3 regions of the Streptosporangium sp. NPDC049376 genome follow, and region 3 is predicted to be linked to each of the others. Evidence: riboswitches for the same ligand, from Rfam matches in the RefSeq annotation. Region 3 holds a riboswitch; each other region holds the start of a gene.
What was found. Region 3 has a riboswitch for cyclic di-AMP ahead of ACIBVQ_RS36060 (C40 family peptidase). Riboswitches for the same ligand answer to the same signal wherever they lie in the genome.
Positions count from the first base shown of each region.

Region 1 (4,152 bases), on a different contig from region 3:
TCGAAGCAGTCCGCGAAGGTCGCCGGGCTCCGCGACGACCTCGTCACCATGGCCGTCACCACCTACCAGGGCGGCGCCATCGGCTGGCCGAACCTCGTCGGTGAGGTCAACCCCAACCTGGTGCTGAGCGGCCTGGCCACGGCCGACCAGATCTCCGCCTCCCGTGCCGAGAGCCTGCACGCCTTCGACGAGGCCAACAAGACGCTGCGTGACAACCGCGACAAGGCCAAGCAGGCCTTGGCCGACGCGGACCAGACGCGCGACGAGCTGGCCGAGGAGAAGGAGAAGGTCGAGAAGATGATCAAAATCCAGACGAAGGTGCTGCGCGACCTCGGCACCTTCAGGCCGGGCGACCCCAACAGCACCGGCATGCAGTACAACGGCTCCGCCTCGGGCAACGCCAGGGCCGCGCTGACCTTCGCCTTCGCCCAGCTCGGCAAGCCCTACCGGTACGGCGGCACCGGCCCGGACAGCTGGGACTGCTCGGGGTTCGTGCAGGCCTCCTGGCGCAGCGGAGGCGTGAGCCTGCCCCGCACCACCTGGGAGCAGTGGAGCTGGGGCGCCAAGCGCAAGGTCTCGCTGAGCGACCTCCAGCCGGGGGACATCCTCTTCAGCCAGGGCCTGGGGCACGTCGGCCTCTACGCGGGCAACGGCAAGATCATCCACGCTCCCCAGACCGGGGACGTCGTCAAGGTCGTCCCCCTCTCCTCCTACGGCGGCCGTCTGCTCGGAGCCGTCCGTCCCTGACCCCCCTTGGTCCCGTCCACGTCCACGGGGCCTCTGGGGGCCGTCTGAGCGCCTTCGCGACCGCGGGCCGTCCGTTCAACGGGCGGCCCGTTTGGCATGCCCGGGATCGCCGGAGTGGTCCTGTTCGACGCCCTTGTAGGTGAAGGGGCGCTTTGGGAAGTCACTGATAAATGTGATTTATGTGACACTTGTTGTGCTTCTCTGGAAGATCATTTCGAATGTGACAAGGGTCATATTTATAAGATCGTGATGCCGCACTATCAGGCCTTTCGTAAACATGAAAACCTTTTTGTGGATCTTCGTATTTGATGGGGTCTTTGCCGGGGCTTGGTGATCGAGGTACCTTCTGGCGGTCGCAGTGAGCAAGCCATGCCACCGCGTCGAATGCCGGTCCTGCGGGCCGGTGTCCGTATAGATATCCAGTCGGCCGCCGTTCCCCGAAGGGATCGGTTCCCATCACGGCGGCCCGCCGAGTTCGTGCAGCCAGGAGGCACGGAGCCGGGGAACCATCGGCCCTTGACATGTGGCCAGGGGTGAATCGACGCGTTTGCCGTCGTAGGGCGTCTTCCCAGCCCGAACCCGTCAGCTAACCCGGTAGGCATCAGTGGAAGTCCCAAGGAGAAATCCTGTCTACCACCCTGCAAAACCCCCGTTTGTCGCGCTTTTTCCGCCTTTACCTGGGCGGATTCGTCCTCACGCTGACCGCCTCAACCGGAGCGGTGGCACTGGGGCCGGCAACAGCACAGGCGACGACGGATACCGCGGTCGCGGTTCAGGTCAGGAGTACGGCGAAGGACACGTCGAAGAGCGCATCGAAGGGCACGTCGGAGGGTACTGCCGCGAACACGGCGAAGGCCCGTGTCAAGCGCACGGCGAAGGCCGCGACGAACCGGGCCGCACGGCAGCGGTCCAGGGCCAGGACGGCCGTGGCGACGGCCAGGAAACAGATCGGCGATCCGTACCGGTGGGGTGCCTCCGGTCCCGGAGCGTTCGACTGCTCGGGCCTGGTCCAGTACGCGTGGCGCAAGGCGGGCGTCTCCCTCCCCCGGGTGACGGGCAGCCAGTACCGCGCGGTCAGGAAGAAGGTCTCGTGGAGCAAGTTGCACCTCGGTGACCTGCTGTTCTTCTACGGCAAGGGCCACGTCGGCATGTACGTCGGCCACGGCAAGATGATCCACTCGCCGAGCAGCGGCAAGTCGGTCAGGATCGTGACGTTGAAGGGGTACTACAGGTCCGCCTTCGCAGGAGCGGTCCGTCCCGGCACCTGACAGCGGCGGACGGCCCCGCCCATCCTCCCGCGGATGGGCGGGGCCGCCGCCTGCCGGGGAACGTTCCGGCCGGGGCGTCGGCTAGCATCGGCTGCCATGTCCGTCCCGAAGGGGCGCCGCGCCGTGCTCGCCGGGATGCTCGCGCTGGCGGGCGCCGGGTTCGGCGGGGCGAGGCCCACGCCGCAGACGGCCCGCGACCTGTGGCCCGGCGCCGCCGAGGTGGTCCGGGGCGAGCGCTCCCTTGTCGTCGGCCACCGTGTCCCGCCCGCCGAACTGCGTGATCTCGCGGCCAGGGCCGACCGCGCCTGCCGTACGATCGCGCGGGTCTGGGGGCCGGTCAGGGCGGTGGTCGTGGTCCCCGCGACCGACGACGAGGCCGCGGAGCTCGCGGGGACGGCGCGGACCGGCGGGCTGGCCGCGCTGGCGACCGCGGACCGGGTGATCGTGGTGCCGACGGGATACGCCAGGCTCAGCGAGACCGGCAGGGACGTGGTGATCACCCACGAGCTGACCCATCTGGCGACCGGCGCCACCAGGGGCGGGCGGGTCCCGATGTGGCTGTCGGAGGGGTTCGCCGACTACGTGGGCTACCGGGACGCGGGGATCGCCGTCAGGACCGTTGCGGCCGAGCTCGCGGCCGAGGTGCGCGCGGGCGTCCTGCCCACGGAGCTTCCCGCCGGGGACGGCTTCGCCCCCGGCGCCCCCAGACTCGCGCAGGCCTACGAGGAGGCCTGGCTCGCGTGCCGGTACGTCGCGGAGCGCTTCGGTGAGAAGGCGCTGGTGAGGCTTTACGGTAGCGATGTCGGCAGCACGCTGGGCCTGTCGCGCGCGGAGTTCACCGCCGCGTGGCGCGACCATCTCCGGAGGGAACTCTCATGACGCGGAGCGTGGAGGAGACACCGGCGCGGGAGCGGGGCGGGGCCAGGGGAGCGGGGATCGCGCTCGCCGTCCTGGGGGCGATCACGCTGGCGGTCGTGGCGTTCACCACGCCGTGGCGGGCGCTGCCCGAGGCGGCGCCGTACGTCGCGCCGGACCCGGCCCGTGACTTCACCCCGGCGCAGATCGCCAGGGCGGAGGCGTTCGACGCCGCGGTGAGCCTGCCGTCCTACCTGTCCCTGGGCCTGACGCTGGTCGTGGCCGGGGTACTGGTCGCCACCCCGCTCGGCGCGCGGCTGCTGGGCCGCCTGCGGGGGCCGTGGTGGCTGCGGGCGCTGCTCGGCGTGCTGGTGATCTCCGCGGCCGTCGCGGTGCTGCGCTGGCCGTTCGGCATGTGGGCGGAGACCTATCTGCGCGAGTACGGCCTGTCCACCCAGACCTGGGCGTCGTGGTCGGCCGACCGGATCAAGAACACCGCGGTCGGCGCCGTGCTGACGGCGATCATGGTGGTCGCCGTGGTCGGGCTGGCCCGCCGCTACCGGCGGTGGTGGCTGCCCGCGGCGATCGGGGCCTTCGCGCTGACCATGCTCGCCTCCTTCGCCTACCCGGTGGTCGTCGAGCCCCTGTTCAACGACTTCAAGCCCATGGCCGCGGGGGAGTTGCGCTCCGGCCTGCTCGACATGGCGGCCAAGGACGGCGTCCCGGTCGAGGACGTGCTCGTGGCCGACGCCTCCCGGCGTACGACCGCGCTCAACGCCTACGTCTCGGGGTTCGGCGCGACCCGCAGGATCGTGGTCTACGACACGCTGCTGCGGGCCCCGGCCGACGAGGTCGAGCTGGTGGTGGCGCACGAGCTCGGCCACGCCAAGGCGGGCGACGTGCTGTACGGCACGCTCGTCGGCGCGCTCGGCGCCGCCTGCGGGGCCTGTCTGCTCTACCTGATCACCTCGGCCGGTCCGGTACGGCGCCGCACCGGCGTCCCCTCGGCCGCCGACCCCAGGGCGGTCGGGCTCCTGATGGGGCTGTTGAGTCTGGCGACCGTGCTGTCGGGCCCGGCGCAGAACGTGATCAGCAGGCACATCGAGGCCCGCGCCGACGCGCACGCGCTCGACCTGACACGGCGGCCCGAGACGTTCACGGCCATGCAGAAGCGGCTCGCGATCACCAACATTTCTGATTTGTCCCCAGATGTCATTGAATATCTGCTCTATGTGTCTCATCCCACGACACCGCAGCGCATCGCCATGGCCCGCTCCTGGGC
Region 1 is NZ_JBITMT010000001.1:527,964-532,115, forward strand. It holds gene ACIBVQ_RS02410 (NlpC/P60 family protein) at 1-747, shown strand, start outside; cyclic di-AMP (ydaO/yuaA leader) riboswitch at 1,205-1,363, shown strand; gene ACIBVQ_RS02415 (hypothetical protein) at 1,520-1,774, opposite strand; gene ACIBVQ_RS02420 (C40 family peptidase) at 1,674-2,015, shown strand; gene ACIBVQ_RS02425 (hypothetical protein) at 2,112-2,894, shown strand; gene ACIBVQ_RS02430 (M48 family metallopeptidase) at 2,891-4,152, shown strand, end outside.
Region 1: another riboswitch for cyclic di-AMP. It lies ahead of ACIBVQ_RS02420 (C40 family peptidase); the one in region 3 lies ahead of ACIBVQ_RS36060 (C40 family peptidase).

Region 2 (4,152 bases), on a different contig from region 3:
CTGGCCGTAGCCCTGCTGCTGGCCGTAGTCGGGCTGCCCGTAGGCGCCCGTCCCACCCTGCTGGCCGTAACCCGGCTGGGCGGCCTGCTGGCCGTACCCCTGCTGCTGACCGTAGTCCTGGCCGTAGGAGGGCTGGGCGGCCTGCTGACCATAACCGGGCTGGGCGGCCTGCTGGCCGTAGCCCTGCTGCTGGCCGTACCCGGGCTGGGTCTGCCCAGGTCCGGTGTTCGGCTGTGAGGCCTCCGATCGATATCCCACGACTGTCACATCGGGATCGAGTTCTCCGGGGGCTCGACCCGCGTTCTGTCCGTATTGCGGATGCCCCGACGGTGTGCGGTCGCGCTCGGGATCATCCTGCGGATACGGTGGCTGTCCGGTGCTCACCGCGTCACCTCACTTCGACTGCGCATGTGGCACATGTCAGACTCACATGCTTGCTGGTGCACAACGTATCGACATAGGTAACAACAGTCACCTTTCCGATCAGTCAGCACCACGGTCAAGCTAGTGGCCCCGCGGTGTCAGATGGAGCAGCATCCGGGTGTTTCCCAAGGTGTTCGGCTTGACGTGCTCCAGATCAAGGAACTCTGCCACACCTTCGTCATAGGAGGCGAGAAGTTCCGCGTAGACCTCCGGCGCGACGGGTGTGCCCTGGATCTGCCTGAATCCGTGTCTCGCGAAGAAATCGATCTCGAAGGTGAGACAGAAGACCCTGCGCAGTCCGAGGTCTCCGGCGACGCCGATGAGACGGGAGACGATCCGGTGGCCGATTCCCATACCCCGGCAGTCGGGATCGACGGCGACCGTGCGAATCTCGGCCAGGTCCTCCCACAGGACGTGCAGCGCTCCACAGCCGACGACCTTTCCCGCCACGTCGGCCACCCAGAACTCCTGGATGTCCTCATAAAGGGTGACGGTCGCCTTCTCCAGCAGGCGCGGCCCCGCTCCGGCGTAGGTGTCGACCAGGCGGCGGATGGCGCGGACGTCCGGCGTCCTGGCCCTGCGCACCGTGATCTCCGTCGACGATCCTTCCGGGACGTCGCCGGAGACCGCCACCGACTCCCCTTCCGCGGCCTCCGGGGAAACCTCGTCCCGGCCGGGTACGGCCCGCACCGGGGACTGTTGCGCAACCTGCTCCATGACTGATCAGAGTACGTCCTCGTCACCGCTTGTTTACGGCCTGCCCTTATCTCGGCTGCGGGGTCCGCCGGATGAATCTCGCCGTCTTCTTCGCGCCCCGGGAGGCCGCCCGGCGAGCGCGCCTCGACCGGCCCCGCCCGAAGGCCCGGACCTGCGAGAATCTCCACCCCCGCGCCAGGGGAGGCGGATGCCCGGCGTGGCACATATGTCGATCATGAAATTACGTGACCCGACCGTGACATTTCAGTTGCGAAAGCTCCACCGGCTTCACAGTTCTGGTTGAGCATGAACCGCCAATTGCACTAATGTCCGTCCTCGATGTCAGCACCCGTAAAGTGCTGCGCCGCCGAATCCCCGACTCGGGGAACCGGGGACCCACCCTCCAGCCGTCCCCCGGGGTGAATCCGATGTGCCACCGGCGCCTCGGTAGGGCTGCCTCCGGCCCGAACCCGTCAGCTAACCCGGTAGGCGGCCGAGAGAGGAGCCTGTTGGTGAAGCGCACGCGCAACCGTGGGAGAGAGAGCGCGGGCGGGAACGCCCGCCATCGAGAACACCGGGTGCGCAGGCCGCGGCACAAGGTGGTGATCGCCGGGCTCGCCTTCGCCTCCCTGCTCCTCGGCGCCCCCTTCGCCGCGACCGCGGAGCCGAAACCGAGTCTGCAGGAGCTCGCCAAGCAGGCCGAGAAGCTGCACACCGAGATCGAGACGCTCACCGAGCAGTACAACGGCGGGCGGGTCAAGCTCAAGCAGGCGCAGCGCGCCGCGGAGAGCGCGAAGAAGACCCTCGCCGCCAGCGAGTCGCAGCTGGCCGAGCGGCGCACGAAGGCCACCCTGCTCGCCCAGAGCACCTACATGGCGGGTGGGCTCGCCTCGGCGCTGGCCTTCACCCAGTCGTCCAACCCGGACACCTTCCTCGACCAGGCCACCACGAACTACGCGCTCCAGCAGCAGCAGAGCGAGGAGGTCGCGCAGGTCAGCAAGGCGATCGAGACCGCCCAGCGCGCGCAGGCCAGCGCCAAGGCCCGCACCGACGAGGTCAAGGACCTCCTGTCCGACCTCGGCGACCGGCGGACCAAGATCGAACGGCTGGTGAAACGGGTCGAGAGCGACCTGTTCAGCGAGGTGCGTTCGCAGGCCGGGCGCAACCGGGGCAGCCGGGTCAAGGTCAACGTGCCGATCATCGGCTCGGGCAAGGCCGCCGAGGCCGCCCGCTGGGCCCTCACCCAGCAGCTCAAGCCGTACGTGTGGGGGGCCGAGGGCCCCAACTCCTTCGACTGCTCCGGCCTGGTGATGTGGGCCTACCAGAAGGTCGGCATCAGCCTGCCGCACTACACGGGCGACCAGTGGACTGCGGGCACCCACATCTCCTCAAGGAGCGACCTGCGCCCGGGAGACCTCGTCTTCTTCTACAGCGACCTGCACCACGTCGGGATCTACATCGGCGCGGGCCTCATGGTCCACGCGCCGCAGACCGGCGACGTCATTCACATCGCCCCGATCGACAACCGTCCCTTCGCGGGCGGGGTGCGCATCGCCGACTGAGCCGCCTGAACCGGCCGGACCGCCCCGAACCGCCGACGGCGGTTCGGGGAAGGACGCACCCGGGTCGCGTACGGCCACAGCGGCCCCTCAGGGGGCCCCTGCCGTACGCGGGGGTCCGGGACGGCATCGGGTAAGGGCTCGCCTCAGATGAGGCGTCTGCGGGCCGCCCAGGCGACGGCCTCGATGGCCGTCGCCACGCCGATGCGGTCGCAGATTCCGCGGAGTCTACGGCGGACCGTTCTTCCGCTGATGTCGAGGCGGCGTCCGACCCGGTCGACCGTGACGCCCTTGGCCAGCTCCGCCAGCAGCACGAGATCCTCATCTGTGAGGCCGACCTCGCCCATGCCCAGGAGGCTGTCGCCGCGACGGGAATCCACTTCGGGATATGCCATCTGGAGTCGCTCCCCCCGCACCTGCTAATCGAGGCGTGAGTTGTCTGGAATCAGTGTCGCCCGTCAGGAACGGTAAACGGCTTGTTCAAAGGTCGTCAAGTTCCACACTTCATAGAGGTAGCACGCGCTGTTGACATAGTGGTCGCTACGTGAAGTACTCATGATATGTCGGCGCCTTTATGGTTAAGTCACGGACAAGTCAGGGTCCGTGGCCGGGGGCGCCCGCCGCGCGCCACGTCCTCGCAGACCAAGGTTTCGCCGGAGCCCCGCCGACCACGGCCCCGGCGCCGGCCGGCCGTATGGTTATGACCTATATGTGAATTTCGCCGGAAAAAGTGGAGCCCTTCCGCGCGCTTCGCCGAGCGCCTCACTACCCCTTGACGTGGCGGTTGGAAACCCTCCGCAATGGGAGGATGCCATGCCCCAGATTTACGGCATTCGGCGCAAATCTGGCGTAACGTGCCGTTTACCGTACGGTATCGAACACACTGGAAATAGAGTTTCCGTCCTCCGTTTGGCCCCAATCAAATCACCGGGCTCCGGGCCCCCACATGAGACCGGGCCCGCCGCCCGGCCCGCCGTGAGGGGAGCCGGGCAACGGGCCCGGTGCAGGGAAGGAAGGGTCAGCCCGTGGGCTTGACCAGCGGGAACAGGATGGTCTCGCGGATGTTCTTACCGGTGAAGGCCATGATCAGACGGTCCACGCCGACCCCCACGCCACCCGTCGGCGGCATGGCGTACTCAAGGGCCGTGAGGAAGTCCTCGTCGAGCTGCATGGCCTCAGGGTCGCCGCCCGCGGCGAGCAGGGACTGCTCGGTGAGGCGGCGGCGCTGCTCGATCGGGTCGCTCAGCTCCGAGTAACCGGTGCCGAGCTCGGTGCCGAACCCGATCAGGTCCCACTTCTCGGTCAGCAGCGGGTTGTCCCGGTGCGTCCTGGCCAGCGGGGAGGTCTCCAGCGGGTAGTCCATGACGAACGTCGGCTGGACGAGGGTGTGCTCGACGAGCTCCTCGAACAGCTCCTGCACGAGCTTGCCCTGACCCCACTTGGCGTCCCAGTGGATGTCGCGCGCGTCGGCGAG
Region 2 is NZ_JBITMT010000014.1:25,279-29,430, reverse strand. It holds gene ACIBVQ_RS28950 (RDD family protein) at 1-258, opposite strand, end outside; gene ACIBVQ_RS28945 (amino-acid N-acetyltransferase) at 505-1,140, opposite strand; cyclic di-AMP (ydaO/yuaA leader) riboswitch at 1,475-1,626, shown strand; gene ACIBVQ_RS28940 (NlpC/P60 family protein) at 1,632-2,681, shown strand; gene ACIBVQ_RS28935 (LuxR family transcriptional regulator) at 2,825-3,073, opposite strand; gene lysX (bifunctional lysylphosphatidylglycerol synthetase/lysine--tRNA ligase LysX) at 3,697-4,152, opposite strand, start outside.
Region 2: another riboswitch for cyclic di-AMP. It lies ahead of ACIBVQ_RS28940 (NlpC/P60 family protein); the one in region 3 lies ahead of ACIBVQ_RS36060 (C40 family peptidase).

Region 3 (4,152 bases):
ACGACGACCGCCCCGGCGTCGTCGGCGTCGTCGGCCGCATCCTCGGCGACCACGGCATCAACATCGCCTCCATGCAGGTCGCCAGGGACGCCAAGGGCGGCAAGGCCCTCATCGCGCTGACCGTCGACTCCGCCATCCCGGCCGAGGTGATCGACCAGATCGGCGGCGAGATCGGCGCCGACAGCGGCCGCTCGGTCGACCTGGCCGACTGATCCCGGAGCACGGCTCCCACGGCCGCCGTCCCCGTTCGCGGGGCGGCGGCCGTCTGCTTTTCCGGCCGAGCCTCGTCTCAATATATGAGAAGCCTGCACGAGGGGTGAGACAGATTGCGGAGGGCCGGTTATTATGGCTGGTAATGCGCCAGGTTCTCGTACTTATTACCTGCCGCGGCGAGGCCTGACACAGGGGCGGGCCGGCAACTCGCCGCGGTGTGATGGCGTTCGTCGGCCCCGGTTTCCCGTCGATCCGTGATCCGGATCCGCGATCCGATGAGGGCCCGTGACCAGGGTCCAGGCTCCCCTTCCTCCTTCAGCCAGCTCTGTGCGAACGAGACGAGAAGCGTCATGTACGACATGTATCCCTGGAACCGTCCCGAGGACAACGAGAACGAGGCCGCCCAGGCCCTGCAGACCGCGCTGGACCGCCGCGACAACGGCGGAGTGCCCCCGCACTCCTCCTGAGCCGGGTCCCTCCGGGGCCACGGGCGGTGCGGCGCCCGGGACCGGGAGAGGCGTGGGTCAGCGGGCGAGGGCCGTACCGGCCTGGGTCGACTGCCTGATCGCCGTGTCCAGCTCGGCCCGCTCGTCGGCGAGTTCGACCCCCTTGGGGTCCGGCCGTACGGCTCCCGCGAAGCTGGCGCGGCGCCAGGCCTGCAGCTTCTCCACCTTGACCACGTCGCCGCTGCGCGGGGCGTGGACCATGTAACCGGGCTTGGTGATCATGCCGACGTGACCGAGGTTGTGGAAGAAGACCAGGTCACCGGGCTTGAGGTTCTTCCAGGAGATCTTCCTGGCGAACGCGGAGTACTGCTGGGTCGTCGTGCGGGGCAGCCGGATGCCCGCGGCGCCGTACGCGCGGAGCATCAGGCCCGAGCAGTCGAAGCCGCCCCTGCCCGTGCCACCCCAGACGTACGGTGTGCCGCGCTTGGACATCGCCCAGTTCAGCGCCTTCTTCCAGGCCGGGACCTTCCGCGCGGTCCCGGAGAATCCGGCCGGGGCGGGTTCGACGGCGGGAGCGGTGAGCGGGGTCCGGGAGCTCTCCGCGGTGGGGGCCGGGTGCGCGAGGGCGAATCCGGCGGCGGCGAGCGCGAGGAGAGGAGTGGGGGAGGTGGTGGTGAGGGAGGAGTCCGCCAGTGCGACGGCGGGTGTCGCGAGGATGGTCGAGCCGGTGACGATCAGGGTCAGGACACGGGGGTAGGTCTTGCCGTTCAGGACCGTTCCTTCCATAGGGCCGGCCGGGTGAGCTGTCGGGCTCGGGCGTGGAGGTCGCCCTACGGCGCGTGGTGGCGCCGACTCGCCCCGAGGGGCCTCGTGGAAAACGCCGGAAACGTGCTCCGCCAGACGGAGTGCGGCTCGGACGCCCCGTGGACCCCGGAAGTGGTTCCCCGGCTCCGCGCGGACCGAAAGAGGGGGATGGCCTGCGCGAATTAGGCGACGATACGAATGGCCAGGACCTTAACGAAACGGTCAAAAGATCGCAAATAGGACAAACTTTTCAGGGCCTTCCGGGGCGGGAAGTGTCCGAGGGGTGAGATCGGTGGTTCGATTATCGAGACAGAGCAGATAGGGTGCCCGTTATGGATTCGCGCAATGTTCGTCTGGCCGTCATCCCTGGAGACGGGATCGGGACCGAGGTCGTCACCGAGGGCCTGAAGGTCCTCGAAGCCGTCGGAACGAAGGTGGAGACCACCACCTACGACCTGGGTGCCGGCCGGTACCACAGAACCGGTGAGGTCCTTCCCGAGGCGGTCCTCGACGAACTGCGCGGCTACGACGCGATCCTGCTCGGCGCGGTCGGCGACCCCAGTGTGCCGCCGGGCATCCTGGAGCGCGAGTTGCTGCTCAAGCTCCGCTTCGAGCTCGACCACTACGTCAACCTGCGTCCGGTCAAGCTCTTCCCCGGCGTCGCGACCCCGCTGGGCGGCTCCCGCCCCGAGGACATCGACATGGTCGTCATCCGCGAGGGCACCGAGGGCCTCTACGCGGGCGCCGGTGGTGTGCTGCGCCGCGGCACGCCGTACGAGATCGCCACGCAGGAGTCGCTGAACACCGCCTACGGTGTCGAGCGCGTCGTCCGCTACGCCTTCGAGAAGGCGCTCAGCAGGCCGCGCAAGAAGCTGTCGCTGATCCACAAGACCAACGTCCTCACCTTCGCCGGTGACCTGTGGTCCCGTACCGTCGACCGGGTCAGCCTTGAGTACCCCGACGTCGCCACCGACTACTACCACGTCGACGCGGCCTCGATGTTCTTCGTCACCCAGCCGGAGCGGTTCGACGTGATCGTCACCGACAACCTCTTCGGCGACATCATCACCGACCTCGGCGCCGCCGTCGCCGGTGGCATCGGCCTCGCGGCCAGCGGGAACGTCAACCCCGACCGCACCGCGCCCAGCATGTTCGAGCCGGTCCACGGCAGCGCCCCGGACATCGCGGGCCAGGGCAAGGCCGACCCGACCGCCACGATCCTGTCGGTCGCCATGCTCCTGGACCACCTCGGCCTGACCGAGGAGGCGGCCAAGGTCGAGCAGGCCGTGGCCGAGGACCTGGTCGAGCGCCAGACCGGGTGGGCGAGCCGTACCACCCACGAGATCGGCGACGACATCACCGCCCGAGTAGCCGGCTGACAAGCCGCCCGCACGACCCCAGACGCGCCCGGTGGCTCAGCAGAGCCGCCGGGCGCGTCTTTTTTGTTCGTCTCACCGAGCAGGCTGCCGGATTTTGGCATATATGCAGTAGTTTTCCGGTGCCTGCTCCGTCCCAGAATGGACCGTAGGTGCACTCCGCCACGAAGAGAAGGACCGCCGCCATGACCACCGCTCAGAAGCTGACCTTCGACGTGCAGCTCTCCGACCACGCTCGCTCCACGGCCGAGCGCGAGCAGGTACTGGCGAATCCCGGATTCGGTCAGACCTTCACCGACCACATGATCTCCATCGACTACACCGAGGGGGAGGGCTGGCACGACGCGCGGCTCACGCCGTACGGCCCGCTCAGCCTCGACCCGGCGACGTCGGTCTTCCACTACGCCCAGGAACTCTTCGAGGGGCTGAAGGCCTACCGGCAGGAGAACGGCTCGATCGCCTGCTTCAGGCCGTACGCCAACGCCGCCCGCTTCAACCAGTCGGCGCTGCGCATGGCCATGCCCGAACTGCCGCAGGAGGCCTTCGTCGAGTCGATCGAACTGCTCGTGCAGACCGACCGCGAATGGGTGCCGACCACCCAGGGCCACAGCCTCTACCTGCGCCCCTTCATGATCGCCACCCAGCCCGCGCTCGGCGTCAACTACCCCTCGCGGACCTACCGCTACATGGTGATCGCCTCTCCCGCGGCGGCCTACTTCGGCGCGGCCAAGGCCGTCTCGGTCTGGCTGTCCACCGAGTACACCCGCGCGGCCCCCGGCGGCACCGGCTTCGCCAAGTGCGGCGGCAACTACGCCGCGGCCTTCGTCGCGCAGCGCCAGGCCGTCGAGCAGGGCTGTGACCAGGTCGTCTGGCTCGACGCCAACGAGCACCGCTACGTCGAGGAGATGGGCGGGATGAACCTGTTCTTCGTCTACGGCGACCGGCTGCTCACCCCCGCCCTGACCGGCACCCTCCTGCCCGGCATCACCCGTGACTCGATCCTCTCCCTGGCCGCCGAACTCGGTCTGACGGCCGAGGAGGGCCGCCTGTCGATCGAGGAGTGGCAGGCGGGCTGCGAGTCCGGCGACCTCACCGAGGTCTTCGCCTGCGGCACCGCCGCCGTGGTGAGCCCGGTCGGCTCGGTCAAGGGCGCCGACCGCGCCTGGACCGTCGGCGACGGCACCCAGGGCCCGGTCACCGCCAAGGTCCGCGAAGCCCTGGTCGGCATCCAGTACGGCTCCCGCCCCGACACCCACGGCTGGGTGCACAAGATCTGCTGATCTCGCGGACCTGAGGCCGCCGGCGACCGGGAG
Region 3 is NZ_JBITMT010000025.1:17,562-21,713, reverse strand. It holds gene serA (phosphoglycerate dehydrogenase) at 1-212, shown strand, start outside; gene ACIBVQ_RS36060 (C40 family peptidase) at 738-1,445, opposite strand; cyclic di-AMP (ydaO/yuaA leader) riboswitch at 1,433-1,647, opposite strand; gene ACIBVQ_RS36055 (3-isopropylmalate dehydrogenase) at 1,796-2,842, shown strand; gene ACIBVQ_RS36050 (branched-chain amino acid aminotransferase) at 3,025-4,119, shown strand.